One region of the Acidihalobacter sp. genome, then DNA from elsewhere that is predicted to be linked to it. Evidence: predicted binding sites of a transcription regulator. Region 1 holds the regulator's gene; the other holds the start of a gene.

Evidence for each region. The regulator sigma-54, encoded in region 1, starts transcription at its own class of promoters, with help from an activator protein. The targets are predictions, from matches to a motif close to TGGCANGNTNCNTGCTT.
Region 2: P8014_RS13840 (DUF1194 domain-containing protein) is a predicted target of sigma-54. The motif match lies at 4,537-4,553, and genes of this name have one in related genera.

The regions. Positions count from the first base shown of each region.
Region 1 is NZ_JARRQY010000005.1:11,257-18,493, reverse strand. Features, by position in the region: gene ptsP (phosphoenolpyruvate--protein phosphotransferase) at 1-677, opposite strand, end outside; gene P8014_RS02270 (HPr family phosphocarrier protein) at 841-1,113, opposite strand; gene P8014_RS02265 (PTS sugar transporter subunit IIA) at 1,135-1,536, opposite strand; gene rapZ (RNase adapter RapZ) at 1,619-2,479, opposite strand; gene hprK (HPr(Ser) kinase/phosphatase) at 2,476-3,420, opposite strand; gene P8014_RS02250 (PTS sugar transporter subunit IIA) at 3,484-3,984, opposite strand; gene raiA (ribosome-associated translation inhibitor RaiA) at 3,977-4,294, opposite strand; gene P8014_RS02240 (RNA polymerase factor sigma-54) at 4,316-5,773, opposite strand; gene lptB (LPS export ABC transporter ATP-binding protein) at 5,975-6,700, opposite strand; gene lptA (lipopolysaccharide transport periplasmic protein LptA) at 6,697-7,224, opposite strand; gene lptC (LPS export ABC transporter periplasmic protein LptC) at 7,233-7,237, opposite strand, start outside.
Region 2 is NZ_JARRQY010000039.1:22,397-29,633, forward strand. Features, by position in the region: gene P8014_RS13820 (NADH-quinone oxidoreductase subunit H) at 1-753, opposite strand, end outside; gene hyfB (hydrogenase 4 subunit B) at 750-2,762, opposite strand; gene P8014_RS13830 (helix-turn-helix transcriptional regulator) at 2,770-3,045, opposite strand; gene P8014_RS13835 (GFA family protein) at 3,215-3,619, shown strand; gene P8014_RS13840 (DUF1194 domain-containing protein) at 3,695-4,447, opposite strand; gene P8014_RS13845 (AGE family epimerase/isomerase) at 4,784-5,980, opposite strand; gene P8014_RS13850 (ComF family protein) at 6,091-6,816, shown strand.

The DNA of each region.
Region 1 (7,237 bases):
TCTCCGTCGATGATGACGCGTTCGGTGTCGTGCAGCAGGCGCCCGGCTGCATGTGTGCCCATCACGGCGGGAATGCCCAGACTGCGGGCGAGGATGGCGGTGTGTGAAAGCGGTCCGCCGTATTCGGTGACCAGGCCGCCGATACGGGCGTGCTGTAGTGCGACGACGTCGGAGGGAGACAGATCCTCGGCCACCACGATGCTGGTTCTCGGCGGCGCCGCGGGCGGGCGTTCGGCATCGTGCTGCAGAAGCCGCAGAATGCGGTCGACGACATGGGACACGTCGTCGCGGCGCGTGCGCAGATAGGGGTCGGCCATGGCGTCGAAAGTGGCGATCAGCTCGTCATGCTGAAGTTTGAGCGCCCATTCGGCGTTGCAGTGCTGTGCGCGAATGTGTTCCACGGGAACGCGGGACAGCAGATGGTCCTCGAGCATCAGCAGGTGCGTATCGATGAAGGCTCCGACTTCGGACGAGGAGTCTTCGGGAATCCGGGTCTTGAGTGCACGCAGTTCGGCGGCAGCGGTTTCGAGCGCAGCGCAGAAACGTTTGATTTCGGGTTCGATCGCTTCGACGGCGAGGGTGTGGCGGCGTATATCGGGGGCGGTGTAGTCGTAGCGGTGCACGCGGCCGATGGCGACGCCGCGTGATATGCCAATGCCGTTGAGCAGCAAGCTCATGGCCGCTTTCCCCTTCGCTGGACTGGAGGGATGCGGTTGCGTCCTCTTCCAGTGTCAGGCTCTAGTTTTCCGTCCCATAAATACCACGCCAACCCGTACTCCCGCAAAGACTCTCTCGGGCAGCGGCGCCTCAATCCGCGCTGGCGTAGCGGCCGTCTAGCTCTTAGGAATCCTCGCCGAAGCGCTGTGCGATGAGTTCGACCAGGGCGCTGAGAGCGTCCTCGGCGTCGGATCCATCGGCGTGGAGCTTGATGCTGCTGCCCTGGGCGGCAGCCAGCATCATGACGCCCATGATGCTCTTGCCGTTGACCTTCTGGCCGTTGCGTTCGACTTCGACGGCGGCCTCGTACTGTGAGGCGAGGTTGACGAAACGGGCCGCAGCGCGGGCGTGCAGGCCCAGGCGGTTGATGATGGTGACGTCGCGGCTGATGCTCATGGTCATCGATTCCTCGGCAGTCTAGTTGTGGCGCGACTGCTGGCAGTCGAGCACGCCGTCGTGCCCACCGCTCAGTGCTTTCGCACTGAGTGTTTCCAGGTCCAGGTTGGGGTAGTTGAGCACCCGCACCAGCATGGGCAGGTTCAGGCCCGCCAGGATGCGCACGTGCGGTAGCTGGTTCAGCCGGCAGGCGATGTTGCTCGGTGTGGAGCCGAACATGTCCGTGAGCACCAGTACGCCTTCGCCCCGGTCGAGTTGCTCGCACATGGCGAGGGCGTCCTCGTACAGCTTGTCGGGATTGGCCGACAGCGGCACGGAAAGCTGCGCGATGGGCAGCGGGTCGGTGCCCAGCATGCTGCGCGCGGTGTCCGCGAGGTCGCGGCCGATGTTGCCGTGGGTGATTAGCAGGAGGCTGACGGACATGGGGTGGGCAGACTACGCGTAAACAATTGCGGCGACAAGACTGCACGCCAGGCGCGGGTTCTCGGGGTAAATGAGGGGGCGTTCATTCCAGTTCCCGGTGGCGAATGGTGACGGAGGCGCCACGGTTGGCCCGCAGGTGCTCGCCGAGGCGCTGTACGAGATAGACGGAGCGGTGTTGCCCGCCCGTGCAGCCGATTGAAACGCTCAGATAGTTGCGGTTCTCCGCCTCGAAGCGGGGAATCCAGTTCTCCAGAAAACGGCGCAGATCGTCGTACATGTTTTCAACCATGGGGTGCGCTTCCAGGTATTCGCGCACGGCCGGATCGAGGCCGGTCTGGCTGCGTAGCCGCGGCTCCCAGTGTGGATTGGGCAGACAGCGGACATCGAATACGAAATCCGAATCGGTCGGTACGCCGTGTTTAAAACCGAAGGACTGGAATTGCAGCGACAGTGCGCCGGTATGATCGCGTCCGACACGCTCGCGAATCTGCGCGGTCAGCTGGTGGACGTTGCTGTGCGTGGTGTCGATGGTGAGGTCGGCATGCGCGGCGATTTCGCTGAGCAGCGACCGTTCGAGGTGGATGGCCTCGATCAGCGGCAGCCCCTTGCGCGACAGCGGGTGTTTGCGCCGGGTTTCGCTGAAGCGCTTGAGCAAGGTGTCGACTTCGGCTTGAAGATAGATGATCTCCAGTTCGACGCCCTGGTCGCGGATCTCGCGCACGATGCTGTCGAAGCGGCGCAGTTCCTCGACGCCGCTGCGTGCGTCGATGCCGACCGCTGCGGCGTCGTACAGTTTCAGGCGTGGCGTGAGCAACTGGGTCACGAAGGGCGATAGCAAGCCGAGGTGGAGGTTGTCGATGCAGTAGAACCCTTCGTCCTCGAGTGCATGCAGGGCGACGGTCTTGCCCGAGCCGGAGAGCCCGCTGACGATGATGAGTCTCATGTGCGCTGGGCCTCGATCAGGTGCAGCTGACGCTGGGCCAGGTCCTCGGCTGCATCGTAGCCGGAATCGCGCAGTTGATGCTTGCGCACTGCCGCTTCGACTAGCACGGCCAGATCGCGGCTGGGTGCGACGTTGATGACGGTGACCGGCACGGTGACGCCGAGCAGTTCGCGCTCGGCCAGCACGCCTTGCAGACGCGTGGTTTCCGTCGCGGCGGGTTCGGCGTGGCGCAGGTCGATGATCAGCTGCAGATTCTTCCGGTCCTTGATGGCGTTGTCGCCGTACATGGCGCGAATGTTGAGCACGCCGAGCCCGCGAACCTCCAGCATGTCCTGCAGTACCGCAGGACTGTGGGCCTGCAGCGTGTTGGGCGTGATGCGCGCCAGTTCCGGGGCATCGTCGGCGACCAGCCGGTGTCCGCGCGTGACCAGTTCCAGCGCCAGTTCGCTTTTGCCGACGTTGCTGTCGCCGGCCAGTAACACGCCGATGCCAAGCACTTCCATGAACACGCCGTGCATGGTGATGCGCTCGGCAAGCGCTTCGCTGAGGTAGTAGCGCAGCTGGCTGAGCAATTCCTGTTCGGCCAGTGGCGTGGTGAACAACGGCACGTTGCGCGAGTCGGCCGCGGCGCGCAGGGTCTGGCCGGCGGTCAGACCGTCGGCCAGCAGCACCACGACGGTGGCTTGAAACAGATGTCGGATGGCTTCGGCGCGTTCGGCCGGCGGCAGCTCGGTGAGATATTCCATCTCGGCCGGGCCGATTACCTGAACCGCACTGGTGGTGATGAGGTCGAGATGGCTGACCAGCGTGGCGCCGCCCCAGGGGCAGCGGGCGCTGCTGAGTGCGCGCTGTGCGCCCTTGCGCCCAGCCGTCCATTCGAGCTGCAGCTTGTCGCAAAGAGTCTCGAACAGCATCTGAACAGTCAGCGGAGTGGATTCCATGCTGGCTAGTCTACTGAATTCCGGGGCGCTTTCGGCACTTCTGCGCCCCGGATTCTTGTCCGGTCAGGCGGCGTGCCGCGCACTCCATTCGGTTAGTGCGCGGTAAAGCGTCTCGCTGTCCGTACACTGGCGTAGTTGTGCAACGGTGTCGGCGTCACGAAACAGTCTGGCGAGCTGAGCGAGGATGTCGAGATGCGCGTCAGTGCATTCCTCCGGCACGATCAATGCGAAGAGCAGATCGACGGGGTGTTTGTCGGGCGCGTCGAAATCGATCCCTTCGTGCAGTTTGACGAATGCGCCGACTGCCCGTCCGATGCCTTTCATGCGCCCGTGGGGAATGGCTACGCCCGCACCGAGCCCGGTGCTGCCCAGTCGTTCGCGCGCCAGCAGAGTGTCGAAAACCTCATCGGCCGAAAGGCCGGTTTCCTCACTGCCTAGCAGCTGACCGAGCAATTCCAGAGTACGTTTTTTGCTGGTAACGTCGGCGTTGTCTACGACGCGATCCAGGCTCAGTAGTTCGCCGATCTGCATGGTGTGACCTACAGCGTTGGTGGATTCAGGCAAGACGTTTGTCGGCGTCGGCCTTGTGGTGGTCCTTGATCTTTTCCTTGTGCTTGACGACCTGCCGGTCGAGCTTGTCCACCAGACCGTCGATGGCGGCGTACATGTCCTCGGTTTCCGCTTCCGCATGCAGCTGGTTGCCGCCGAGCAGCAGACTGGCTTCGGCCTTCTGGCGGAGTTTCTCGACGCTGAGCACGACATGTACGTCGATCACATTGTCGAAATGGCGCTCCAGGCGCTGGAATTTCTCTTCGACGTAGGCACGCAGCGGGTCGGTGAGTTCGAGGTGGTGGCCAGTGAGGTTGATCTGCATGGGTGACTCCATTGTTGTCTGTCAGGCCTTCGTCAGGCGTTTGCGTTCGCTGGAAGAGAGAATATTCATGCCCTCGCGGTACTTGGCGACCGTGCGGCGGGCCACCTGAATGCCCTTCTCTCCCAAAAGGGCGGCGATTTTACTGTCTGAAAGGGGTTTGTCGCCAGGTTCCCCTTCGATGAGCTTGCGAATCATCGCGCGGATGGCCACCGCCGAGCACTCGCCGCCGTCGGCGGTGCCGACATGGCTGGAGAAGAAATACTTGAACTCGAAGATGCCGCGCGGGGTGTGCATGTATTTCTGCGTGGTGACGCGGGAGATGGTCGATTCGTGCATTTCGACCTGCTCGGCGATGTCGCGCAGTACCAGCGGTTTCATGGCTTCCTCGCCATATTCGAGAAAGCCGCGCTGTTGTTCGACGATGGCGGAGGCCACGCGCAGCAGCGTTTCGTTACGGCTCTGCAGACTCTTGATGAACCAGCGTGCCTCCTGCAGCTGGTTTTTGATGTAGGTGTTGTCCGTGCTGGTGTCGGCGCGCTTGACCATGGCTGCGTAGGTGGCGTTCACGCGCAGGCGCGGGATGGCTTCGGTGTTGAGTTCGACGCGCCAGCGCTGATCCTGCTTGCGCACGATGACGTCAGGTACGATGTACTCGGGCCGGCGATCGCTGATCTGCGCACCGGGGCGTGGGTTGAGCGTCTGTATCAGTGCAACTGCGCTCTGCAGGCCGGCCTCGTCGAGTTCGAGGCGGCGCATGAGCGTTTTGAAATCGTGGTTGGCGAGCAGATCGAGATGTTCGCCGATGAGCTTGCGGACGGCTTCCAGCCAGGGCGTGTCGGCGGGCAGTTCATAGAGCTGTGCCAGCAGACATTCGGACAGGTTGCGGGCGCCGCAGCCGGGCGGATCGAGGCGCTGGATGAGGTGCCGTACCGCCTCGATATCCTCGATCTCGAGCGGCTCTTCCAGTCCCAGTTCCTGGGTCAGGCTGTTCTGCAGGGTGGGCAGATCTTCCTGCAGGTAGCCGTCTTCGTCGATGGCGTCGATCAGGTTGATGGCGATCTGCCGGTCCTGATCGTTCATCGTGGTGAGGTGGATCTGCCACAGCAGATGGTCGATCAGCGATTCGTCACCCCCGCTTTGGGATTCGTAGGGATCGCGCTCCTCGCCTTCAAGGCGGCCATTGCCGGAGCCTGGTACGTTGGCCGGCTCATAGATGTCCTCCCAGGCGCTGTCGACGGGCAGGTCGTCCGGGATCGTGTCTTCGGCGCTGGTGGTAGAGTCGTCGTTTTCTTGATCTTCGGCCGGGTAGTTCTCGTCGTTTTCCTCGTCGCTGTCCAGCAGCGGATTGGTTTCTAGAATCTCCTGGATGTGGGTCTGCAGCTCTAGGGTGGAATACTGCAGCAGGCGAATCGCCTGCTGCAACTGGGGCGTCATGGCCAGTTGCTGCCCCAGCTTGAGTTGAATCGAAGGCTTGATCATCGGGTTTCCGTCATTGCGGCGTTTCGCCGCTCGCTCCAGCAGGCCGGTGCCTCCTGTCTGGTTTTTGCTGTGTCATGTCCAGGATTATATCGAATCCATCTCGGATGCAAGATGTGCTCTCGATCCGCATGGTGCGCTCTGCTGGCGTACGAGGCCGGAGGCGCCGTCCGCCGAGGTGCGCGAGGCAGCGCTGGTGCGGCATCACAGTTTGAAGTCTTCACCGAGGTAGACCTCGCGGGCCTTGCGATTGTGCAGGATGTCCTCGGGGCCGCCTTCGGCGAGCACGCGCCCTTCGCTCAGAATGTAGGCCCGTTGGCAGATACCCAGGGTTTCGCGCACGTTGTGATCGGTGATCAGCACGCCGATGTTGCGCTCGCTCAGATGGCGCACGATGCGCTGGATGTCGAGTACGGAAATCGGATCGACGCCGGCGAAAGGTTCGTCGAGCAGGATGAAGGCGGGGTCGGCGGCCAGGGCACGGGCGATTTCGACGCGCCGGCGTTCACCGCCCGAGAGGCTGTAGCCGCGGCTGTCGTGGATATGCCCGATCTGGAGTTCCTCGAGCAGGGCGTCGAGCGCTTCCTCGCGGCCCTTGGCATCGAGTTCCTTGCGCAGTTCCAGTACGGCGCGGATGTTGTCCTCGACGCTCAGACGGCGGAACACGGAGGCTTCCTGCGGCAGGTAGCCGATGCCCATGCGCGCGCGCGCGTGCATGGGGAAACGCGTGATCTCCTGTTCGTTGAGCTGGATGTTGCCTCCATCGGCCTGGATCAGGCCGACCATGATGTAGAAGCAGGTGGTCTTGCCGGCGCCGTTAGGGCCGAGTAGGCCGACCACTTCGCCGCTAGCGACTTCCAGCGAGACGCTGGCCAGTACGTCGCGGCCGCGGTAGCGCTTGGCGAGTTCGGTGCCGCGCAGCACGCTCATTGTTTTGGCGTCTCCGCGGTCTTGCCCGTGGCGGGTGTGTAGGTGGCCTCGATGCGTTGTCCCGGCGCGCCGGCGTCGACCAGGTCGCGCCGGATGTCGTAGACGATGCGACTGGCGCGGAAGGCGTTGCCGCGCTGCTGTAGCTGGGCGTCGCCGGTGAGCACGATGCTCTGTTCGGCGGGGTTGTAGACCATGTTCTTTGCCTGGCCGGTGATGCGCTTGCCTTCGGCGGTGGTGTCTTCGAAGGTCGCCGGCGTGCCGATCATGGTCAGTTTCTGGATCGGTCCGCTGTTGGGGGCGAGGATGTCCAGCTTGTCGCCCTTGATCATGAGTTTGTCCTGGGTGACCACCACGTTGCCGCTGTAGTTTCCGGTGCCTTTCTGCTGGTTGAAGCGGAAATGGTCGGCGCTGATGTGTACCGGAGCCTCGGGCGCTGCCGGAGTTTGCGCAGCGGCGGGCAGGGGCGCCAGGCAGAACAGGGCGGTGGTCAGGAGCAGGCGTGGGCTAATGAGATCGTTTCGCATAGTGGTCGTCAGC
Region 2 (7,237 bases), on a different contig from region 1:
GGCGATGCCCCAGGGGAAGAAGACGTTGGCGATGAGCGCGCCGTAGAGCATCAGGCGCAGCTGCGCGGCCCATTCCAGCAGCGCCAGGTGACGGCCGGAGTACTCCAGCACCATGGCTTCATGGATCATGGTCAGTTCGAGATGCGTGCTGGGATTGTCGATCGGGATGCGGCCGGTCTCGGCGATGGCTACCAGCACCAGCCCGCCGAGGGCGAACAGCGTGGACGGCAGCAGCAGCGAGCCGCCGGCCAGCTGGTGATCGACCATGCCGGCGAGGTTGGTGCTGTGCGCGGACATGGCCAGCGTGAACACGGCCATGAGCAGGGCCGGTTCGGCCAGCCCCGAGACCATCATCTCACGGCTTGCGCCCATGCCGCCGAAGGCGGTGCCGACATCCATGCCGGCCAGCGCCATGAAGAAGCGTGCCAGGCCAAGCAGACCGGCGACGACGATGACGTCGGCGACCGTAGCGGTCGGCAACTTTGTGGCGATGAGCGGCACCGCGGCGGCGGCGAGCCAAGTGGCGGTGAAGACGATATAGGGCGTGACCCGGAACAGCGGCGAGGCGGTGTGCGCCACACGTGCTTCCTTGGCGAACAGCTTGCGCAGATTGCGCGCCGGCTGCAGTACCGAGGCGCCGCGGCGGTTCTGCAGCACCGCCTTGGCCTTGCGCACCCAGCCCACCAGCAGCGGCGCGAGCAGCAGGTAGACGAGTGCCTGCACGGCGGCCAGTGCGAGGTCGACGGTGTTCACAGAGTCACCAACCAGAGCAGCAGGAGCAGCGTGCCCAGGGTCCAGCCGAGGTATACGCGCAGGCTGCCCGCCTGCAGGCGGGTGACCAGACGCGTCAGGCGGTCGAGCCAGCGCGCGAGTGGTGCGTAGAACAATGCCCAGCTGCGGTCTGCGATCCGCAGGCGGTAGCGCACGGTGGTCTCGCCGCTCGGCTCGACGCTCTCGTCGATGTGCAGCAGCGGCGTGAACACACGGCGCAGCGGCTGGGCGAAGGCGGTGGCGGTGTATTGCATGTGCGCGTTCGGCGGCGCGAAGCCGCAGTCCCAGGCGTCGCTGCGCCGGATGCGGCGCACCGCGCCGCGCCTGACGGCGACGGCCGCCAGTGCCGAGAGCAGCAGCAGCGCGATCAGCACGACGGGAGCGCTGTAGCTCGCGGTGGCCGGCGCGATCGGCGTGAGCCACAGCCAGCCCTGCGCGCCGACCTGCGGCAGTTGGGTGCCGAGCAGCTCATGCGGGACTTTTTCGATCCAGGCGATGATCGTGGTAGGGAATACGCCGGCGGCCACGCACAGTGCGGCGAGCAGACCCTGTCCGATGCGCATGCTCAGCGGTACCTGGCGGGCACGACGCACGTGGCGGGTGCGCGCCTGACCGAGGAAGGCCGTGCCGTAGGCCTTGACGAAGGCTGCTGCGGCCAGCGCCGCGCTGAGCGCCAGCACCGCAGCGGCGACCGGAATGAGCGTGCGCAGCAGCCCGCTCTCCAGTTGCCAGGTCTGCAGCGCGGCCTGGAAGGTAAGCCATTCCGAAACGAAGCCGTTGAGCGGCGGCAGGCCGGCGATGGCCAGGCTGCCGACGAGGAAGAAGCTGCCCGTCCACGGCATGCGCCGCAGCAGCCCGCCCATCTGGTCGAGGTCACGTTCGTGCGCGCTGTGCAGGATGGCGCCGGCGCCCATGAACAGCAGCCCTTTGAACAGGGCGTGGTTGAGCGCGTGGTAGAGCGCGGCGACCAGCGCCAGCGTGCCGAGCAGGCGGTGGCCGGTGCCGAGGAAGATCAGTGCGAGGCCGATGCCGATGAACACGATGCCCAGGTTCTCCACCGAGGAGTAGGCGAGCAGGCGCTTGAGGTCGCTCTGCATCAGCGCCAACAGTACGCCGATCAGCGCCGAGGCGCAGCCGATCAGCAGCACGCCGACCCCCCACTGCCAGTGCGTCTGCCCCAGCAGGTCGAAGACGAAACGCAGAAAGCCGTAGACCGCCACCTTGAGCATGGCACCGGACATCAGCGCGGAGATGTGCGAGGGCGCGGCGGGATGCGCCTCGGGCAGCCAGGCGTGCAGCGGTACCAGGCCGGCTTTCATGCCGAAGCCGGCGAAGGCCAGGGAGAAGGCCACGCTGGCCCACAGGAACGACGGATGTGCGGCGCGCAGAGCGTCGAAGCCGAAACCGCCGCCGAAGTTAGCCAGCACGCCGAAGGCCAGCAGGATGCACAGCCCGCCGATGTGGCCCATGAGCAGGTAGAGGAAGGCGGCGCGGCGGTTGCTGGCGTTGTCGTGCTGGAAGGCGACGAGGAAGTAGCTCGCCAGGGTCATCAGCTCCCAGGCGACCATGAACATGAAGGCGCCGTCGGCCAGTACCACCAGGAGCATGCCGAGCAAAAAGAGGCCGGAGAAAAAGCCCAGCGCGGATAGCGGGTCGCGGCCGCGCTCGAAATCGCGTACATAGCCCATGCCGTAGATGCCGACGGCTAGCGTCAGGGCGCCGATCAGGCTGAGGAAGAAGCCGGCAAGAGCATCCACGTGCAAACGCCAGGGATGCCAGGGCAGGCCGAGCGGCAACTGCACGGTGGCGCTTTCGCCGCTCGCCAGCACCATCATCCCGCAGACCAGTGCGCTCAGCCCGGCCAGGGCGAACAGCGGCAGTGCCAGCCGACGCAGCAGGCCGGGGCGTTGCGCAGTGGCCGGCAAGCTCGCCAAGGACGAGGCGAGTGCCAGTCCTAGCGAAGCCGTTGCCGATGTCCATACCGCGTCCATAATCGTTTCAGGCGTTAGCCTCGCCGTTGTCGGAGGCGGGTGCCTTGAGGCGGACGCCGCGTCCGCCTGCGGTGCTGCTGGCGCCTTCGCCGAGCAGTTCCAAGCCGGCGCGGTCCAGTGCATCCACCACCCGCACCAGCGATTCGACGTTGCCGCGGACCTGACCTTCGCTGCCTTCCATGCGCTGGATGGTGGGCAGGGACAATCCCGCAGCTTCGGCAAGCTGCCGCTGGTCGATTCCGAGCAGCGCGCGGGCGGCTCGCATTTGGCTGGCGGTGATCATTGCGGTGCGTAATCGGATATTTTGAAAAATTAATTATGGAATTCCGTAAATCCATAATCAAGTATCAAACATCACTATTGATATTTTAAGCTGTATTAGGGCGGTCTTATGTTGAGGCGATCGAGGTTTGGTGCCAATCTCTGGCCGAATTGGAGATGGGGAGACGACGATGCTTGAGGGAGGCTGTCACTGCGGCTCATGCCGCTACGCGATAGACCTGGAGGCGCTGGCAGACGTTGCCGTCTGTCACTGTTCGATATGCCGCCGCACCACGGGGGGCACGCATGTGACCTGGGCAACAGTGCCCGTTGGGGCTTTTCGCTGGACTGCGGGCGAAGCGCGCCGCTACAGCGCATTGGCAGGCAGCGATCGCTATTTCTGTTCGGATTGCGGCGCGCAGTTGGCGCTTTGGACGGCGCTTTCGCCGGACACGATAGACGTCAGCGTGAGCACGCTGGATGATGCCGACCATTATCCGCCGGATCGGCATATTTGGGTCGGAAGTCGTCTGGCCTGGGTAACGCTGGATGATGGTTTGGCGCAGGAGGACGAGGAAATCTACCCGGACGCCTGACGGGCGAGGCTAATTAGAACGAAAACGGCGGCCCGAAGGCCGCCGCCGAAGCGTAAAGCGATCCGACACTCGGGATCAGAGCATGCGCCGACGCAGCGCCACAAAGCCGACCAGTGTCATCAGACCGAAGCCCAGCATGCCCAGCGAGGACGGTTCGGGCACGTCGCCACCGTGAATCTCGCGATACAGCTTCTGGTAGACGGCGTTCTGGAAGTCGGAGAAGCTGTTTGCAGCGATCAGGAACGCCCCCGTTCCGCCAACGATGTTGTTTTGATACCAGGTGGTGAGGCCGGTACTGCCGATAGGTAGGCCGTTGATCGTGTCCACACCGGCAGTCAGCGCGTTGTTGCGCGCCGCCGCGGTGTCGGTTCCATCGTTTTGAGTGCCGTCACCTGACACGTCGATGACCCAGCGGCTGCCCTCGTAGCCGTTGTTGCTGAACAGCGGCACAGCGTAGTTGACGGCGCTGCCCGGTGCGGTTTGGCCGGAGAAGGCGCGGCTGGTCGAGGAGATGGCCGAGGCAAAAGCGCTCGAACTGGTCGCATCCGTGATCTGGCTCCAGCCCACGAGCTGAGACTGCTGACTAGCGCCTGACCACTCGACATAGGTAACGGCGATCCCGCCCGGCAGTCCCGCGATCAGGTTCTGGATGGTTGCGTTGTTGAAGGCATTGATGTAGCCCGTTTTCTGCAGGTTGTACTCGGTGCTGCTCACGCTGCCCGAGACATCGACCAGCAGTGCGAGTTCGAGGTCGACCGGTACGGCGCGCGCAGCGTTGGCGGCGACGAGTGCAAATGCGGCAATTGCAATAAGAAGTATGCGTTTCATGTGGAGGCCCCCCCAATTCAGGCCGGACTACAGAAAAGTCTCTATTACGTTATGTGCGGAGATCATCGTGGATCGCCTGTATGGAGAGTAAGCATATTGCGAGCCAGGCATGAGGGATGGAATTTAATTTAATTAAAAATCAATTAGTTATAATTTTTATCGAGCATGAGAGTAAAGTCTTGCTGTCGAATTATTACGATATTGTAAGTTTTATCGACGGGATAACTATAGACAAGCGTATCCGCCTCCTTCCCGCGCGGCGGATACGGTGAGGCTTTTCTCCCCACGAAGGGCAGTTTGAGGATCGGGCAGTCGCTGTTCGAGTGCGGTCGCGGGTCAGTCCGATGTTTGACGGTCCAGCAGACCAAGCACTTCGTAACAGGCGCCCATGGTGTGGTAGTCGACTTTACCCGCCGGACTCTTCTCGTCGCTGTACTTGCTGTTGTCGCGCCGCAAAATGCGATACCAGGCGCCGTATTCGTGGTCGACGAAGTGCGCCCAAGCGTAGTTCCAGATGCGGTCATACCAGTCCCAGTAGCGTACGTCGCCGCTGCGCGTCGCGAGCACAGCGGCGGCAGTCAGCGACTCGGCCTGAACCCAGAAATATTTGTCGTCGTCGCAGATGGAACCGTCGGGTGCGAAGCCGTAACAAATACCGCCGTACTCGGGGTCCCAGGCTCGGGCGAGTGCGGTATCGAACAGATGCTGTGCGGTCGGCAGTTGCCAATCGCGCGGCGCGTGTCGCTCCAGGATCAGCAGCAGTTTGGCCCATTCGGTTTGGTGTCCGGGCTGGAAACCCCATGGTCTGAACAGGTGTTTGGGGTTGTCGAGGTTGTAGTCCCAATCGGGTTCCCAGTTCGTGTTGTAGTGTTCCCAGACCAGACCGCCGGCCTTGGCGGCCTGACGGCGCGTCATGTGGTCGGCGACGCTCAGCGCGCGGTCTAGGTAGAGCTGTTCGCCGCTGGTCTCGTAGGCGGTCAGCAGCGCTTCGCACATGTGCATATTGGCGTTCTGTCCGCGGTAGGCTGTGAAGCACCAGGAGGCGTCGGCCTCGTCCCGGTAGAGGCCGGCGTCGGCGTCCCAGAAGCGCGTTTCCAACAGATCACGGGTTTCGTCCATCCAGGGCCGGGCTTCGGCGATGCCCGCACGCACGGCGCTGGCGTAGGCCAGAAGCACGAAAGCCAGGCCGTAGGCGTGGTTGGTCCGGTCGTTCGGCTCGCCGTCGAGTAGCGTCCAGGCATAGCCGCCGGTGTCGGAGTCGCGGTGCACGTCGCGCAGGTAGGCGAGGCCGTGGCACGCCGCGTCGAGGTAGGCGGGATCGCCGAAACGGAGCGCGGCCATGGCATAGTTGAAGACGAAGCGTGTACTGCTGACCAGGTGCCGATGATGACGGTCGTAAATTTCGCCGTCGTCACGGAAATACTGGAAGTAGCCGCCGGCCGGGTCGATACAGCGTGGATGATAGAAGGCCATGGTCTTGCGCACGTGTTCCAGCAGGAACTCGGAGGAGCGGAAGTCGGGGGCGTCGCTCATGTCGTAGCCTGTGGATGTTGGATCGGAAACTGGCGGGCTGTGCCGGACCAATAGCATAGTCTACATGGCCCTATGCCCGTGCTGTGCTGTGCTGTGCTGGGGGATTCTAGATGCGAACCATGGTTTATCCTCGACTGTTGCGACAACTGCTGGACGCCGTGTATCCGAGGGCTTGCGTGCTTTGCGGTGCTTCCGGCGCGCAGGGTCGTGATCTGTGTGCGGCTTGTGCGGCAGAGCTGCCGCACGTGGCCTGCGCCTGCAGCCGCTGCGGGCGACCGCTGATCCGTTCGGGCGGGAACGTCTGTGGGCGCTGCCTCAGGAAACCGCCGCCCTATGCCGATGTGTTCGCGCCGTTGCGTTATGCCGAGCCGGTGGATCGCCTGATTGCGGAATATAAATTCCGTGGTCGGCTGACGCATGCGGCGTTGTTTTCCGCCTTGCTGATAGAGGCGGCCGAAGCGTCGGAGCGCCGTCCGCCCGAACTGTTGCTGCCGGTGCCGCTGCATCGCTCGCGCCTGCGTGAGCGCGGCTACAACCAGGCCCTGGAACTGGCGCGTCCGCTGGCCCGTCATTGGGGAGTACGGGTGGACGCGTTCGCGCTGACGCGCGTGCGTGCCACCGCTGCGCAGATGCAGCTGCCGGCCAAGCAGCGGCTGAAAAACGTGCGCGGAGCGTTTGCTTTGCGCGAGGGTGTCCGCCTGCCGGAGTCGGTGGCCGTGATCGACGATGTGATGACCACTGGAGCGACCGTGTCCGAGATCGCCAAGTTGTTGCGCCGGGCTGGGGTGAAGCGGGTTGAGGTGTGGGCGGTGGCTAGGGCTGGGGTTGGACGCTAGCGGGTGTGGCGCGAGGAGCAGCGTTTTCTTCTGGTGGCTAGGATCTGCTTCGTGCGCGATTCGAGGTATGTCGTTTCTGTTGGTGACTCGGTGGGAGTTTTTCCTGTTTTTGGCGCTGAGGCACGTTTCGTGCGCGAATCAGCGTTAGGTAGTGCTGGTCTTACGTGAGTGACGCGCCCGAGTACCTTTCTTTGCACGCCCAAAGAAAGGTACGAAAGAAAGGCACCCGAAAGGCCTTGTCCCTACGGGCAGACCTCGAGCGCACACCCCGTCGCGGGGCGCCGCAGGCACTTGCCATCCTGGCAAAGCCTGCTCGGGCGGCATCCCTGCCGCCCGACCCCGCGCCGGGGCGCACGCTCGAGGCAAGGCCAAACGGGAAGCGGGGAGTCAAAACAGAACGTATCCCAAACGCTTGATCTGC